4 regions of the Desulfovibrio sp. TomC genome follow, and region 1 is predicted to be linked to each of the others. Evidence: predicted binding sites of a transcription regulator. Region 1 holds the regulator's gene; each other region holds the start of a gene.
The links. Region 1 encodes sigma-54, which starts transcription at its own class of promoters, with help from an activator protein. Its sites were predicted from a motif close to CTGGCACGGNNNNTGCTT; they were not measured.
Positions count from the first base shown of each region.

Region 2: a site for sigma-54 is predicted at 1,910-1,927, ahead of NY78_RS20425 (SHOCT domain-containing protein). Genes of this name have one in related genera too.
Region 3: a site for sigma-54 is predicted at 1,741-1,758, ahead of NY78_RS04320 (NifB/NifX family molybdenum-iron cluster-binding protein). Genes of this name have one in related genera too.
Region 4: a site for sigma-54 is predicted at 1,764-1,781, ahead of nifH (nitrogenase iron protein). Genes of this name have one in related genera too.

Region 1 is NZ_JSEH01000001.1:293,279-296,683, reverse strand. Features, by position in the region: gene NY78_RS01420 (KdsC family phosphatase) at 1-391, shown strand, start outside; gene rpoN (RNA polymerase factor sigma-54) at 521-1,957, shown strand; gene hpf (ribosome hibernation-promoting factor, HPF/YfiA family) at 2,010-2,558, shown strand; gene NY78_RS01405 (PTS sugar transporter subunit IIA) at 2,559-3,008, shown strand; gene rapZ (RNase adapter RapZ) at 3,096-3,405, shown strand, end outside.
Region 2 is NZ_JSEH01000033.1:20,403-23,807, forward strand. Features, by position in the region: gene NY78_RS20420 (ATP-binding protein) at 1-1,670, opposite strand, end outside; gene NY78_RS20425 (SHOCT domain-containing protein) at 1,993-2,238, shown strand; gene NY78_RS20430 (IS3 family transposase) at 2,464-2,721, shown strand; gene NY78_RS20435 (IS3 family transposase) at 2,718-3,405, shown strand, end outside.
Region 3 is NZ_JSEH01000003.1:242,623-246,027, reverse strand. Features, by position in the region: gene NY78_RS04330 (M14 family metallopeptidase) at 1-423, opposite strand, end outside; gene NY78_RS04325 (NYN domain-containing protein) at 869-1,471, shown strand; gene NY78_RS04320 (NifB/NifX family molybdenum-iron cluster-binding protein) at 1,780-2,232, shown strand; gene NY78_RS04315 (Mrp/NBP35 family ATP-binding protein) at 2,229-3,083, shown strand; gene NY78_RS04310 (iron-sulfur cluster assembly scaffold protein) at 3,073-3,405, shown strand, end outside.
Region 4 is NZ_JSEH01000002.1:132,877-136,281, reverse strand. Features, by position in the region: gene NY78_RS02240 (Tex family protein) at 1-1,359, shown strand, start outside; gene nifH (nitrogenase iron protein) at 1,823-2,647, shown strand; gene NY78_RS02230 (P-II family nitrogen regulator) at 2,703-3,032, shown strand; gene NY78_RS02225 (P-II family nitrogen regulator) at 3,044-3,405, shown strand, end outside.

The DNA of each region.
Region 1 (3,405 bases):
GGGCCTCATGGCGGCCCAGGCTGTCGGACTGGCTGTTGCGGTCATAAGCGGCCTGGACAGTCCGGCCGTGGCCGCGCGCATGGCCGATCTGGGCATTGCCGAGTACCACCCGGGCCATCACCGCAAGATGGGCGTGCTGCGGGGTATTCTGGAACGCCAGGGTGTTTCGCCAGAACAGACCGCCTATCTGGGCGATGATTGGGTGGACGCCGGCCCCATGGGGCTGGTCGGGTTGCCCATGACCGTGGCCGATGCCCAACCGGAGATCCTGGAGCTGGCCCTGTGGGTCTCGCGCCGGGGTGGGGGGCACGGGGCGGTCCGCGAGGCTGTGCGGTTTATCCTGGCAGCCAAGGGGCAACTCGGGGCTGCCTATGAGTGGTTCCTCGACTAGGGCCGCTTGTGCCGATTGCCACGAGGTCGCAATTGTGGCATGGTTTTTGTTGGGCGGGCTGGCTGTGGGCCGCCGTCCAAACCGAGTAGAACCCTTGGACGCAAACGACTCACGCGCACGGCGGTAAGCATGGCCCTGGAACTGCGGCAGCAGCTCAAGCTTTCCCAACAGCTGGTGATGACCCCCCAGCTGCAACAAGCCATCAAACTCCTTCAACTTTCCCGGTTGGAGCTGCTTGAGAGCGTGCAGCAGGAGCTGTTGGAAAATCCAATGCTGGAGGAGACCGTCGAGGACGACCGGCCAACTGAACGGGTCATGGCCGAAGACAACCTCGGGCCGACCGGCAATTCCACGGACGCAGCCATGGAGAAGGAGCTGCTCAAAAACGCCGAGTGGGATGACTACCTTGGTGATTTTGCCAGCACCGGCCGCCAGTCTCAGTCCCGCGATTCCGAAATTCCCGAAGAGGGCATGGCCTATGACGCCCGGCTGGCCTCCAAGCCGTCCCTGGACGGGCATCTGGGCTGGCAGATGCATCTGTCCAATTTTACCCCCAAGGAAGTGGAAGTCGGGGAAGCCATCATCGGCAGCCTGGACTCCTCGGGCTATCTGCAGGCCACGGTGGAAGAGCTGGCCGGGATGGCCGGGGCCGAACCGGCCATGGTGGAAGCGGTGCTCCATCGCCTCCAGCGCCTTGATCCCGTGGGCGTGGCCGCCCGCACGCCCAGCGAGTGTCTGCTGATCCAGATCGAGGTCTGCGGCTACGAAGATACCATCCTCATTGAACTGGTGCGCGAGCATCTTGAGGACCTGGAAAAGAAGCGCTACAAGCCGCTTTGCAAAAAATTTCATCTGACCATGGAAAAACTCAAGGAATACCTGGAGATGATCCAGACCCTTGATCCCATGCCCGGGGCCAGCTACGGTTCCGGGGACCCGATCTACGTCAGTCCTGACGCCTTCGTGTATAAATACGGGGATGATTTCGTTATCGTGCTCAACGAGGAAGGGATGCCCCGCCTGGGGCTCAACACGACCTATCTCGACGGCACGAACCCGAATAAAGACAAGGATAAGGACTACCTGCAAGACAAGATGCGCTCGGCTATGTGGCTCATGAAAAGCCTGTATCAGCGCCAGCGAACACTGTATAAGGTGCTTGAGAGCCTGGTCAAATTTCAGCGCGGCTTTTTCGAGGACGGCGTGACCAAGCTTCGGCCGCTCATTCTCAAGGACGTGGCCGACGACATCAGCATGCACGAGTCCACGGTCAGCCGCATCACCTCCAACAAGTACGTGGCCACGCCCCATGGCATTTTTGAGCTCAAGTTCTTCTTTAACAGTTCGCTGGAGCTCGACGACGGCACCACGGTTGGTTCGGAGTCGGTCAAGGCCATGATCAAGCGCATTATTTCCGGCGAGAACGCCAAAAAGCCCATCAGCGACGAGGCTATCGCCGATATGCTCAAAGACGAGCTGCAAATCAACATCGCCCGGCGAACCGTGGCCAAATACCGAACGGCCATGGGCATCGAGTCATCGTCGAAACGCAAGGCGGTTTTCTGATGCTTCGGACCGGGTTTTCCCGGCCCCACACCACGCCATCCCGGAGGATAACATGAACATCACCTTTAATTTCAAAAATTTTGAACCATCCGATCACTTGCGGGACTATGCCCGCAAGCGTTTTGAAAAACTTGCCAAATACACCACGGCCGTGGACTCTTCGGAGTTGCAGGTCAATCTGGCTGTGGAAAAGACCCGCCAGATGGCCGACGTGATCTTCCAGGCCGACAACATGCACATCTCGGCCCACGAAGTGTCCGAGGACATGTACTCCACCATTGACCTGATTCTCGACAAAATTGAGGCCCAGGCCAAGAAATTCCGGGAAAAGCAGAAGGACCGCCGTCGCCAGACCATCGAGCAGGTCCGCATGGACGTCATCAGCATCAGTGAGGACAGCGAGGGCGGCCGCATCCCCACCATCATCGAGACGGACAAGTACGAGCCCAAGCCCATGGCCGTTGAAGAGGCCGCCATGCAGCTTGAGGCGCTCAAGTACGAGTTCCTGGTGTTTATCAATTCCGAAAGCGAACGGCCCAATGTCATCTACCGACTGCGCAACGGCGACTTCGGCCTCATCGATCCTGGAACGGGCGTCTAAATGCGGTTAGAGGACTATCTCCAGCCCGATTTCGTGATCGGGGAGCTTGCGTCGGAGTCCAAGTCCGAGGTGCTGGCGGAATTGGTGGCCCCGATCAAGGCGCACTGGCCCGAGTTTGACGCCAAACGCGCCCATCAGGTGCTGCTTGACCGCGAAAATCTGGGCACCACGGGCATCGGCGACGGGGTGGCCATCCCCCACGGCAAGATGGAGAGCCTCGAACGCATCGTCATCGTCGTTGGAAGAAGCCTTGCCGGCGTCAGCTTCGATGCGCTGGACTTCAAGCCCTGCCGCATCTTTTTCCTGGTGCTGGCGCCTGAACATGTTGCGGGTCTGCATTTGCGCATCCTGGCCCACATCTCCCGGCTGCTTTCCGACGAGACCTTCCGGCGCGCCTTTCTGGACGCCGAAAACGACGCCGCCTTGTGGCAGGTGCTCACCGCCGCCTAGGTCCGCCAGAAATCATCTCCCCGCGCGGTTGTTGTCACACAGCCGCGCGGGGAATCTGTTAAAGCCTCGGGCCGGGGAGAGGACGCCATGGAAAATGCAGCCAGGGACCTCATCATCGTCATTTTGACTGGCTTGTCCGGTTCCGGCAAGTCAACGGCCCTGCGGGTCTTTGAGGACCTGGGTTTTTTTTGCGTGGACGGCCTGCCCGTCAGCCTCGTGCCCAAGCTCATGAACCTGTTCGACGAGAAGGGCGGCCAGCGCTACAAGGGGCTGGCCCTTGGCATGGACGTGCGCCAGGCAGATCTCGATACGGACTGGGGCGCGACCCTGGCCCAGATCAAGGTCAAGGACGTCGCCCCCCAAATTATCTTTTTTGAAGCTGATACCGGCGAAATCA
Region 2 (3,405 bases), on a different contig from region 1:
CCGGGCGTGCTCTTGACCTTGACCTCTCCCCGGTGGGCCTCAATAATCTTTTGCACAATGGCCAAGCCAAGGCCGGTGCCGGAGGATTTTGTGGTGAAGTAGGGGTTAAAGATGCTCGACAGGCTCTCGGGCGTAATCCCCTTGCCCGAATCTTCCACCTCGATCCGCACGCCCCCTCGGCCGTCGGAGGATGCCCTGACGGCAAGCGTCCCGCCGCCTTCCATGGCCTGGATGGCGTTGAGGTATAGGTTGAGTAGGGCCTGGGTGAGGCGGTCGGGGTCGATAGCGATGACGGGCAGGCTCGCGTCCCGGTCGAAGGCGACCGTGATCTTTTTCCCTTCGGCGTCCTGGCGGACCAAGCGCAGGGAATGCTCGATGAGACCGCCCACATCCATCGGCCGCGCCTTCAGGTCCGATGACCGGGCGAAGTCCAGGAGTTCCGTGATGACCCGGTTCAGCCGGTCCACCTCTTGGGCCATGACGGCGGCAAGCTCCCGGCCATGGCTGCCCTCGGCGCACTGCCCCTCGAAATATTTGGCGAAACCCTTGATTGAGGAGAGGGGGTTTCTGATCTCGTGGGCGACGCCGGCGGCCAGGCTGCCCAGGGCGGCGAGCTTTTCCTTGCGGCGCACCTCTTCCTGGAGCCTTCTTACCTCTCCCAGGTCGCGGAAGATGAAGAGGTTACCGAGGTAGCGTCCTTCCTCGTTAAGGATTTTCGACGCGCTCAGGCTCAAGGGAATATTTTTTCCCCCGTTAAAAGAGCACTCCATATCATGTTCCAGGACAGGTTCGCCCTTGCCGATGACATCCTTAAGTCCACACCATGCTGCGGGCAGAGCCTCCTCCGGGGACTTGCCGACAATGTCGGCCGCCTTGACCCCGGAAATCCTCTCGGCCGCGCCGTTGACCACAGCCAGACGGCCGTCGCTGTCCGTGGTGATGAGTCCAACCGGGAGGTTGTTGATGATCTCTGAAGAAAAAACCCTTGTGTCCTGGAGTTGTCGTTTGGAAAATCGGTAACTTTGCGCCCAAAACAGGGTCATGACGCCGCCGACGCCAAGTAGGAGAAGAATGGCCGACAAAATGACTGTATTGCGCATATCCTCGGCCAGGGCCGCATCAAAGGACGCGACATCAAACGCGGTGAAGACGGCCTGCTTTCCGGTCCCCTGGGAGGCGCTCGGCCCGCTCCATGGACACGAGACCGGCTGTCCGTTTGCGTCGCAGGAATCCAACGCATCGCATCCGGCCAGAGGTTCGAAGTAGCGGTAGACCTCAAAGGCCTTTCGCCCCCCCGGCAGGGTTGTCATCCGCCATTTTTCCTTCGCCCCGATTTCCAGCTCCCTCATCTCTTCGGGACTATGGAGTCTGGAGCCGATCTGGCCCTTGTCGCTATCGGCCAGGATCACCCCAGCCTCATTCGTCACGGCCAGATAGAGGATGTCGGGTTGTTTCGCCATCTCCTCAAGAAGCACTTGGTATTGCTCGCCTTCCCAATGCATCCCCATGCCCGTGCGCGCTCCCGATTCAAATGCTCTGATGAAAGCTGTTCCCTTTTCAAAAAGTGTCTGGGCGGCAAGGCCTTTCTCTCGATGGGTGTTCCGCACCGCCATGACGGCGACAATTCCGGCCAGGATAATGACCGAACCGAGGTAAAGCCACGGTGGCATATTCTCTAAGAAAATGTGCCATTCCTTTGATTTTTTTTGCATAACGACTTCTTTCTCCAGACGAATCAGCTTGGGATGGCCACCGAATGGGAAACAATAAGGCCGCCGCGTAAAAAGTAAACGGGCTTGAAAATAATTTCGAGTAAAATTTACTCGCAAGCTCGGCGCGCCGCATCATCAGCTTCCGTCATATTGAATTTAATCATTTTATTTTAGTATGTTATCCATTGGCTGGGGCTTTGGCACGTCCCTTGCGGTAAGGGAATCAAACTGAGGCGATTTGAAAGATAACAACATCCCACGCTAAACCAGGAGGCCATATATGATGTGGGACTGCGGATTCCCTCTCTCCTCTCTCTGGATAGGAGGCAACGTTCTCTGGGGGCTGGGAGCGATTCTGTTGATGACCGTGCTCTTAGGGATTTTTCTTTTAGGAGCAAGGAAAACCGACAAAACCCATCGTGCCGACAGGGACGATTCCTTGGAGATCATCAAAGCGCGCCTGGCAAGGGGTGAGATCAACCAGGAAGACTACCTGGAAATCAAGAAGGTCTTGGAACAGGCGTAGAATGAGTGAGGCGGACCCGGTTTTCTTTGACACCGAATTGTGCCAGGATGATGGTCCAGGGAGGGCCAGGAAATGACGAATGGGGACATGCTTGAGAGCGGTGGGCCGGGGGTGGAGACCATGGGTCCGGAGGGAGGCCGTAGGCCGACCGGAGGAACCACGGTCGAGTGTTCGGGGCCATTGATGAAGAGCCAGCGGTGGACATCGTCCAGGAAGCGTGAGGTTGTGTTACGCATCCTGCGCGGCGAGCCTTTGAATATGCTCTCCAGGGAACTTGGGGTCGAGATCTATCGGCTTGAGCAGTGGCGTGATGCTGCCTTGGCCGGCATGGACGAGGGACTCAAGAGTCGCATCGGTGACCCACTCCAGGCCGAATTGGACTCAGCCATGAAGCGAATTGGCGAGTTGACCATGGAGACCGAGCTATTGTGGGCACGGGTGAGGCATCCCGGCCCTTTAGCCAAAAGGAGGTCGAAGAAATGAGCTGCACGACCTCCTCAGACATCGGCAAGCCCTATGGCATCAAGCGGGTTTGTTGGATTTGGGGGCAGCCCCGTTCGTCATTTTACTCGGCTCGCCTGGGCTGCCAGTTGGAGAGGGACCGGATTCCAGCCGGGAAACGAGGACCCAAGGCCCTCATTGACGACCTGGAGTTGCTGGGTATGGTCAAGACCGATCTCGACACCTCTCCTTTCCAGGGCGAAGGTCATCGCAAGGTATGGGCGCGCCTGCGGATTCGGGATGGCGTGCGGGTCGGGCGCAAGCGGGTGTTGCGGATCATGCGCGAGAACAATCTGCTTTCTCCATCTCGTGGCCGGCGCGGCAGCGCCATTCTGCATGATGGGCAGATCGTGACCCAGGCCCCGAACGTGATGTGGGGCACTGACGGCGCAAGGGTATTCACCGTGAACGATGGCTGGGTCTGGATTTTCTCGGTGGTTGATCATTGGAATGCGGAGTGCATGGGGTCGCACGTCTGTAAGTATGGAACGCGATTCGCGGCCCTGGAGCCGATCAGCCAAGGGATCATGCCCATTGCCGGTTCGGTCGGACCCGATGCCGGGCGCGGCCTAGCCCTGCGTATGGACCACGGAACGCAATATCTGTCGGACCACTTCCTGAAACAAATCAAGTATTGGGGTGTCAGCCCGAGCTTCGCTTTCGTAG
Region 3 (3,405 bases), on a different contig from region 1:
CCACTCGGTGACAAAGGTCGGGCTGTAATAGCCCCAGCCGTCGTGCAGATGCAGTACGGCCGTCACCTGCTCATCGCGGATGATGGCCTTGATCTTCTGCACGGCCTCGTATTCCGGGTCCTTGGGATCAAGCTCGGCGAACTTGCGGTTCATGTCGCCGTAGACCCCGCGCGAACAGCGGATGATGCTTAAAAAATTGAGATTGGGCACCACCCAGACCGAGCCGGACTTGATCTTGTAGTGGGAAACCAGCAGGGCCGCAGCCGAAAAGCCGCCGGGTTCGTCGCCCTGGATGCCGCCGATGACCAGGATGGTCGGGCCGGGACGGCCGGAATCGAGCTTGTGCAGGGTGAAATCAAGATTGCCGCACAGTGCGGTCGCAGCAGGCAGCAAAAGGAGCAACAAGGCCAGAATGAAACGCATGGGACCTCGACGCGGCGGGGTTTGATGGTTTGACCGTGCCAAGTCTAGCCCAACCGGCTCGAAAAGTCATCTCGCCCCGGGCAGGTCTGTGCCGCATTGGGGCAAACGCCGCCAGCCGGCCTGCGGTCGGGTGTGCGGAAACAGGACGCCGGGGCAACCGCTTTCGCCGCCAGCCCGCCGCCGGAGGCGAACGGGCTGGCGGCGAAAGCCCAACTTCGGCTGGACCGGGAGCTGGCACGGGCAGCGGCGAAGCGAACAAAATCGGAAGCCATGCTCCACGCCCAATCCCCCCGACGTTGGCATAACATCCTACCCATTAATTTTATTGGACATATTTGTCGAACGCCCCCCTTCCATCTTTGGTCCCTTCGCGTATACTGCGTGGAAGCGAATTGTGAAAATCCGCAATTGCCAAGAATGAATTATTTTATAGAAGGATGTACCAATGACCAATCGAAGACTGTGGCTGATTGATGCCGGGTATATGTACAGAGGCCAATCCTACTACAATAGGGAATATAGCATCGACTACGTCAAACTGCGCAACAAATTGGAAGCCGAAAGCCCTATTTGGCGCGCCTATTATCTCAACTCCGTGCCCAATCCCACCCCCGATTCCCAGGTTGCTTTCTACAATTGGATGCGCTCCGCCCCGCCCCAGGGACCGAAAATCATCACCAAGCTCTACGAACTGCGCACCAGCGAAATCGGCGAGCTCTACTGCGAACAGTGCCGTCGCAAGGTTCCCATCACCTGCTCCCATGACCGGACCCATCGCCTGAGCCGCGAACAGCAAAAAGGCGTGGACGTCGGCCTGGCCACCCTGGCCCTGACCCATATTGAGAACTATGACACCTTGATCCTCTCCTCCGGCGACAGCGATCTTTTGGACGCCGTGGAATACATTACGGAAAAAAACAAACAGTTCGAGTTGCTCGTCTTTAAAAACGGCGTCTCCACTGATCTCCAGTGCCGGGCCGACCGCATCTGGTGGATCGACGACTTTGCCCAGGAAGTCGCCCGCGAACCCAGGCCCGTGGCCCCATAGCCCGGACCTCCTCTGTTGAGCCTTCCGGCCGGGACCCTGTCCCGGCTTTTTTTTCGCCCGCATCCGTCATTTTGGGCGAATTATCAGCCCAACGCCCCTCCTCCAGTGGCCCGCCCACCGCCATTGTCCGGCCCACTCCGACCGGACCACAGTTCTTTTCGGGCGATAAATACGCCTCCACGAGGCGTTTTCGGCGAATAATTCGCCCGGAGAAGCCGTCTCCGGTTGTCTCTAAATGACAACATCCTGCCATGACTGACGATAACTTGTTGGCACGGTTCCTGCCTCTTATCGGGCGAGGTTTCGCCATGCCCCCTACGCCCCATGACCGAATGCCCCCCCGATGCCACAGGATCTGCCTGGCCTGCCATGGCGGGCGATTGGCCTCCCTGCTGGAAACGGCTTCGGCCTTTCGCTGTTACCGTCTTGAGGCTGGTCTCCTGTCGGCCGAGGCCGTCTGGGGCATGCCGGCCGACGGACTGCCCGGACTGGCTGCATTGCTGGCCCAGACCGGCGTGGCCCTGCTTGTGTGCGGCGGGGCCACCTGCTGCTGCCTCGCCCCGTTTGCCCGGTACGGCATCGCCGTAGCCCCCTGGATTGCCGGAGATGTGCCCACGGTCATCGCCGCCTTGGCCCAAAACCGCCTCGAAACCCTGCTCGCCCCGGGAGCCAGCCCCGGCCGCCGCCAACCCGGCCGCCAGGGCCGGTTCCCGGGGCGGCCCGGGTGCGGGGTCATCCCTACGGAGTACGAACCATCATGAATGAGCAAGGCCTTCGCGACTTGAATGAAGCAATCGCCCCTCCCCCCAAATCCACCGGACTCGACAAGGTGGCTGCCGTCATCGTCGTCCTGTCCGGCAAAGGCGGCGTGGGCAAATCCACGGTTTCGGCCAATCTGGCCGCCGGACTGGCCATGGAAGGCCTCAAAACCGGGCTCCTGGACGTCGATGTCCACGGTCCGAGCATCCCGCGCCTGTTAAAACTGACCGGCTATCACCCGGAAATATCGGAAAAAGGCATGCTGCCCGTGGAGTGGCATTGGAATCTCGGCGTCATGTCCATCGGCTTTCTGCTGCCGGGCAAAGACGATGCCGTCATCTGGCGCGGACCGGCCAAGGCCGGGGTCATTGCCCAGTTGGCCGAGCAGGTGAACTGGGGCGAGCGCGACGTGCTGGTGGTCGACTGCCCGCCCGGCACCGGCGACGAACCCCTGTCCGTGCTCCAGATTTTCGGCCCCAAGGCCATGGCCCTCATCGTCACTTCGCCCCAGGACGTGGCTGTGGACGACGTGCGCCGCTCGGTCACCTTCTGCCGCCAGATGGGCAACCCGATCCTCGGCATTGTGGAAAATTTAAGCGGCTTTGCCTGCCCGGACTGCGGCTCGGTGCACCACATCTTCAGCACCGGCGGCGGCGAGCGTCTGGCCGAGGAAGTCCAGGTTCCATTCCTGGGCCGCATCCCCATCGACCCGGAAGTGGCCCGTTCGGGCGACGACGGCGACGTCTATCTGGCTGTGGCCGGCAAAAGCCCGGCCGCCCTGGCCTTCAAGGATATCATCGCCGCCGCCGTTCAGGCCGTGGGAGGGAAAAAGGAGACGGCCGATGCCGACTAGCCCCGACGCCGACACCCTGGACATGATGCTCGACGTCTTTGAGGAGGAGCAGCAGGCCGATCTCGTGGCCCGCTTCGGCGAGCGCGGCTACGCCATCTGGCGCGACGCCCCGGACCGCGCCCGGCTGAGCGAACCGACCAGCGTCGGCACGGTCAAGGGCTCCTGCGGCGACACCATTTCCATTGCCATTGCCGTGGCCGGCGAGCGCATTGTGGCCACGGATTTCAATACCGACGGCTGCGCCTCAAGCCTCATCGCCGCCGCCACCGCCGCCCGACTGGCCGCCGGCACCTCGCTCGACGAGGCCGTGGACATCGACGAA
Region 4 (3,405 bases), on a different contig from region 1:
GCCATGGCTGTGGAGGATGGCTACAAGCGCCTCCTTGGGCCGTCGCTCGAAAACGAACTGCGCGCTGCGGTCAAGACTCGGGCCGACAGCGAGGCCATCAGCGTCTTTTCCGCCAATCTGCGCGACCTGCTCCTGGCCGCCCCTCTGGGGCAGTCCCGGGTCCTGGCCCTGGACCCGGGCTTTCGCACCGGAGCCAAGCTGGCCGTACTCGACGCTCAGGGGACGCTGCTGCACCATACCGCCATCTATCCCACCGGCTCGCCGCGCCAGGCCGAAGAGGCGGCGGTCGTCGTGCGCGAGTTGTGCGCCAAATACGCTATCCAGGCCGTGGCGGTCGGCAACGGCACGGCCGGCCGGGAGACCGAACGTTTTGTCGGCGGGCTTGGTCTGGGGTTGCCGGTCATCATGGTCAACGAGGCCGGGGCCTCCATCTATTCAGCCTCGGAAGTGGCCCGGCGGGAGTTTCCCGACCTGGACCTGACCGTGCGCGGCGCAGTGAGCATCGGCCGCCGCCTCATGGACCCCCTGGCCGAACTGGTCAAAATCGACCCCAAATCCATCGGGGTCGGGCAATACCAGCATGACGTGGACCAGACGGCCCTCAAGCAGGCCCTCGACGAGGTGGTGGCCAGCTGCGTCAACGCCGTTGGCGTGGACCTCAATACGGCCAGCCTGGAGCTCCTCGCCTTCGTTTCCGGGCTGGGGCCGTCGCTGGCCGCCAACATCCTGGCCTACCGGCTGGAACATGGACCATTTCGGTCACGGGCCGAGTTGCGCAAGGTCAAACGCCTGGGACCCAAGGCCTTTGAGCAGGCGGCGGGGTTTTTGCGGCTGCGCGGCGGGCCGGTGCTGGACGCCACGGCCGTGCACCCTGAACGCTACGCCCTGGTCGGGCGTATGGCCGCCCAGGCGGGGTGCGCCGTGGCCGAGCTGGTGGCCGATGCCGAAGCCCGGGCGCGCATCGACGTTGCGAAATTTGTTTCCGACGACGTGGGGGACGCCACGCTCAGTGACATCATGGCCGAACTGGCCCGTCCCGGCCGTGACCCCCGACCGGCCTTCAATGCGTTTTCCTTTGCCGAAGGCGTGGAGGATATCGCCGATCTACGGCCCGGGATGCGCCTGCCGGGGCTGGTGACCAACGTGGCCAGCTTCGGGGCCTTTGTGGATATAGGCGTCCACCGCGACGGTCTGATCCATGTGAGCCATCTGGCCGACACCTACGTGGCCGACCCGTCAAAAGTGGTGCGCGTCGGCAAGGAAGTGCTGGTCACCGTCCTTGCGGTCGATCGGGAGCGCGGACGCATCAGTCTGAGTCTCAAAAGCGATCCTCTGGGCGAGGCGGGCGGCAGGGCCTAGCACCCTGGGCGGCAAGCCGTTGCTGGTCCTGGGCAAGCTCCTTCATCCAACATTTTCCCAAATTTGCAAACTCCCCATCGTCCACAACAACGGCGCGACGCCGAAGACCCGGCGTCGCGCCATTGTCACCAGCCGCTCAAATACATAGCCTGCTAAAATAGTACGACAAAAGCCCTGAAGGCCAGTCGCGTGCCGCGCAGGTTTGAAACCGCAGGCCCTGGAGCCCGGCTTCGCCCCACCCCGACAAGCCATCGACAGCCTACACAAATACCAAACAATTTTGTCGCGCCATGACCGACAATTTTGTTCGAAGCCGCCCTGCCGCCAGCATCGAGAATTTGTTTGAAACTAAATTATCATTTAATATCAAATATTTAAATCAAACACATCACGACATACCAGCGCTGGCATGACTCTTGCCTAAGGAGGAACATTCCAACTTTGCAGCAGGAGGCATTACAAAATGCGCAAGATCGCTATTTACGGCAAGGGCGGCATCGGCAAGTCCACCACCACGCAGAACACCGTCGCCGGCCTGGCGGAGATGGGCAAGAAGGTCATGGTGGTCGGCTGCGACCCCAAGGCCGACTCCACCCGGCTCCTCCTGCACGGGCTGGCCCAGAAGACCGTTCTCGACACCCTGCGTGAAGAAGGCGAGGACGTCGATCTCGACGATATCCTCAAGGAAGGCTACGGCGGCACCATGTGCACCGAGTCCGGCGGCCCCGAGCCCGGAGTTGGCTGCGCCGGTCGCGGCATCATCACCTCCATCAACCTCCTTGAGCAGCTCGGCGCTTACGAGGAAGAAAAGCACCTCGACTATGTCTTCTACGACGTCCTCGGCGACGTTGTGTGCGGCGGATTCGCCATGCCCATCCGCGACGGCAAGGCCGAAGAAATCTACATCGTCTGCTCCGGCGAGATGATGGCCATGTACGCCGCCAACAACATCTGCAAGGGCATCGTCAAGTACGCCGACACCGGCGGCGTGCGCCTGGGCGGCATCATCTGCAACAGTCGTAAGGTCGATTTCGAAAAGGAAATGATCGAAGAGCTGTGCCGCCAGATCGGTACCCAGATGATCCACTTTATGCCCCGTGAAAACCAGGTGCAGCGGGCTGAGATCAACCGCAAGACCGTCATCGACTACTCCCCCGAGCATCCCCAGGCCGACGAATACCGCGCCCTGGCCAAGAAGATCGACGAAAACAAGATGCTGGTCATCCCCAAGCCCCTGGAAATGGCCCAGCTCGAAAAGCTGCTCGTCGACTTCGGCATCGCCAACTAGGCCTGCCGCCGACCTGCAACGCAACACATACGCACACACGTAAGGAGTATTCGATATGCTGACCATGGTGAGAGCAATCGTCCGCCCCGAGAAGACCGATGAAGTCCTGGCTGCCCTGATGGATGCCGGTTTCCCCGCAGTCACCAAGTTCAACGTGGCTGGCCGCGGCAAACAGCGCGGCATCAAGATCGGCGAGATCCAGTACGACGAAATTCCCAAAGTCATGCTGATCTGCGTCGTGGAAGAAAGCGACAAGGAATTCGTGATCAAGACCATCATGGAAGCCGCCCGCACCGGCTCCAAGGGTGCCTTCGGCGACGGCAAGATCTTCATCAGCCCGGTTGGCGAGATGTACACCATCTCCTCCGGCGTCAAGGAAGCCTAAGGGGGCGCGTCATGCAGGAGATAATGGCGGTTATCCGCATGAACAAGATGAATCAGACCAAGAAGGCCCTGGCCGACGCCGGCATCCCGGCCTTCGTGGCCCGCGAAGGCTACGGACGCGGCAAAGGTCTGGTCAATCAGGCCGTGCTTGACGGCGCGGCGGCCGGAAATGAGGAAGCCATTGCGCTTCTTGGCACCAAGGGCCGCCTCTATCCCAAGCGCATCATTTCAATCGTGGTCCCGGACAATCAGGTCAAAGAAGCTGTGGACGCCCTTATAAGCGTCAACAAGACCGGCCAGGCCGGCGACGGCAAAATCTTTGTGATGCCCGTCTCCGACTCTGTCCGGGTCAGGACCGGCGAAGCCGGCGAAGC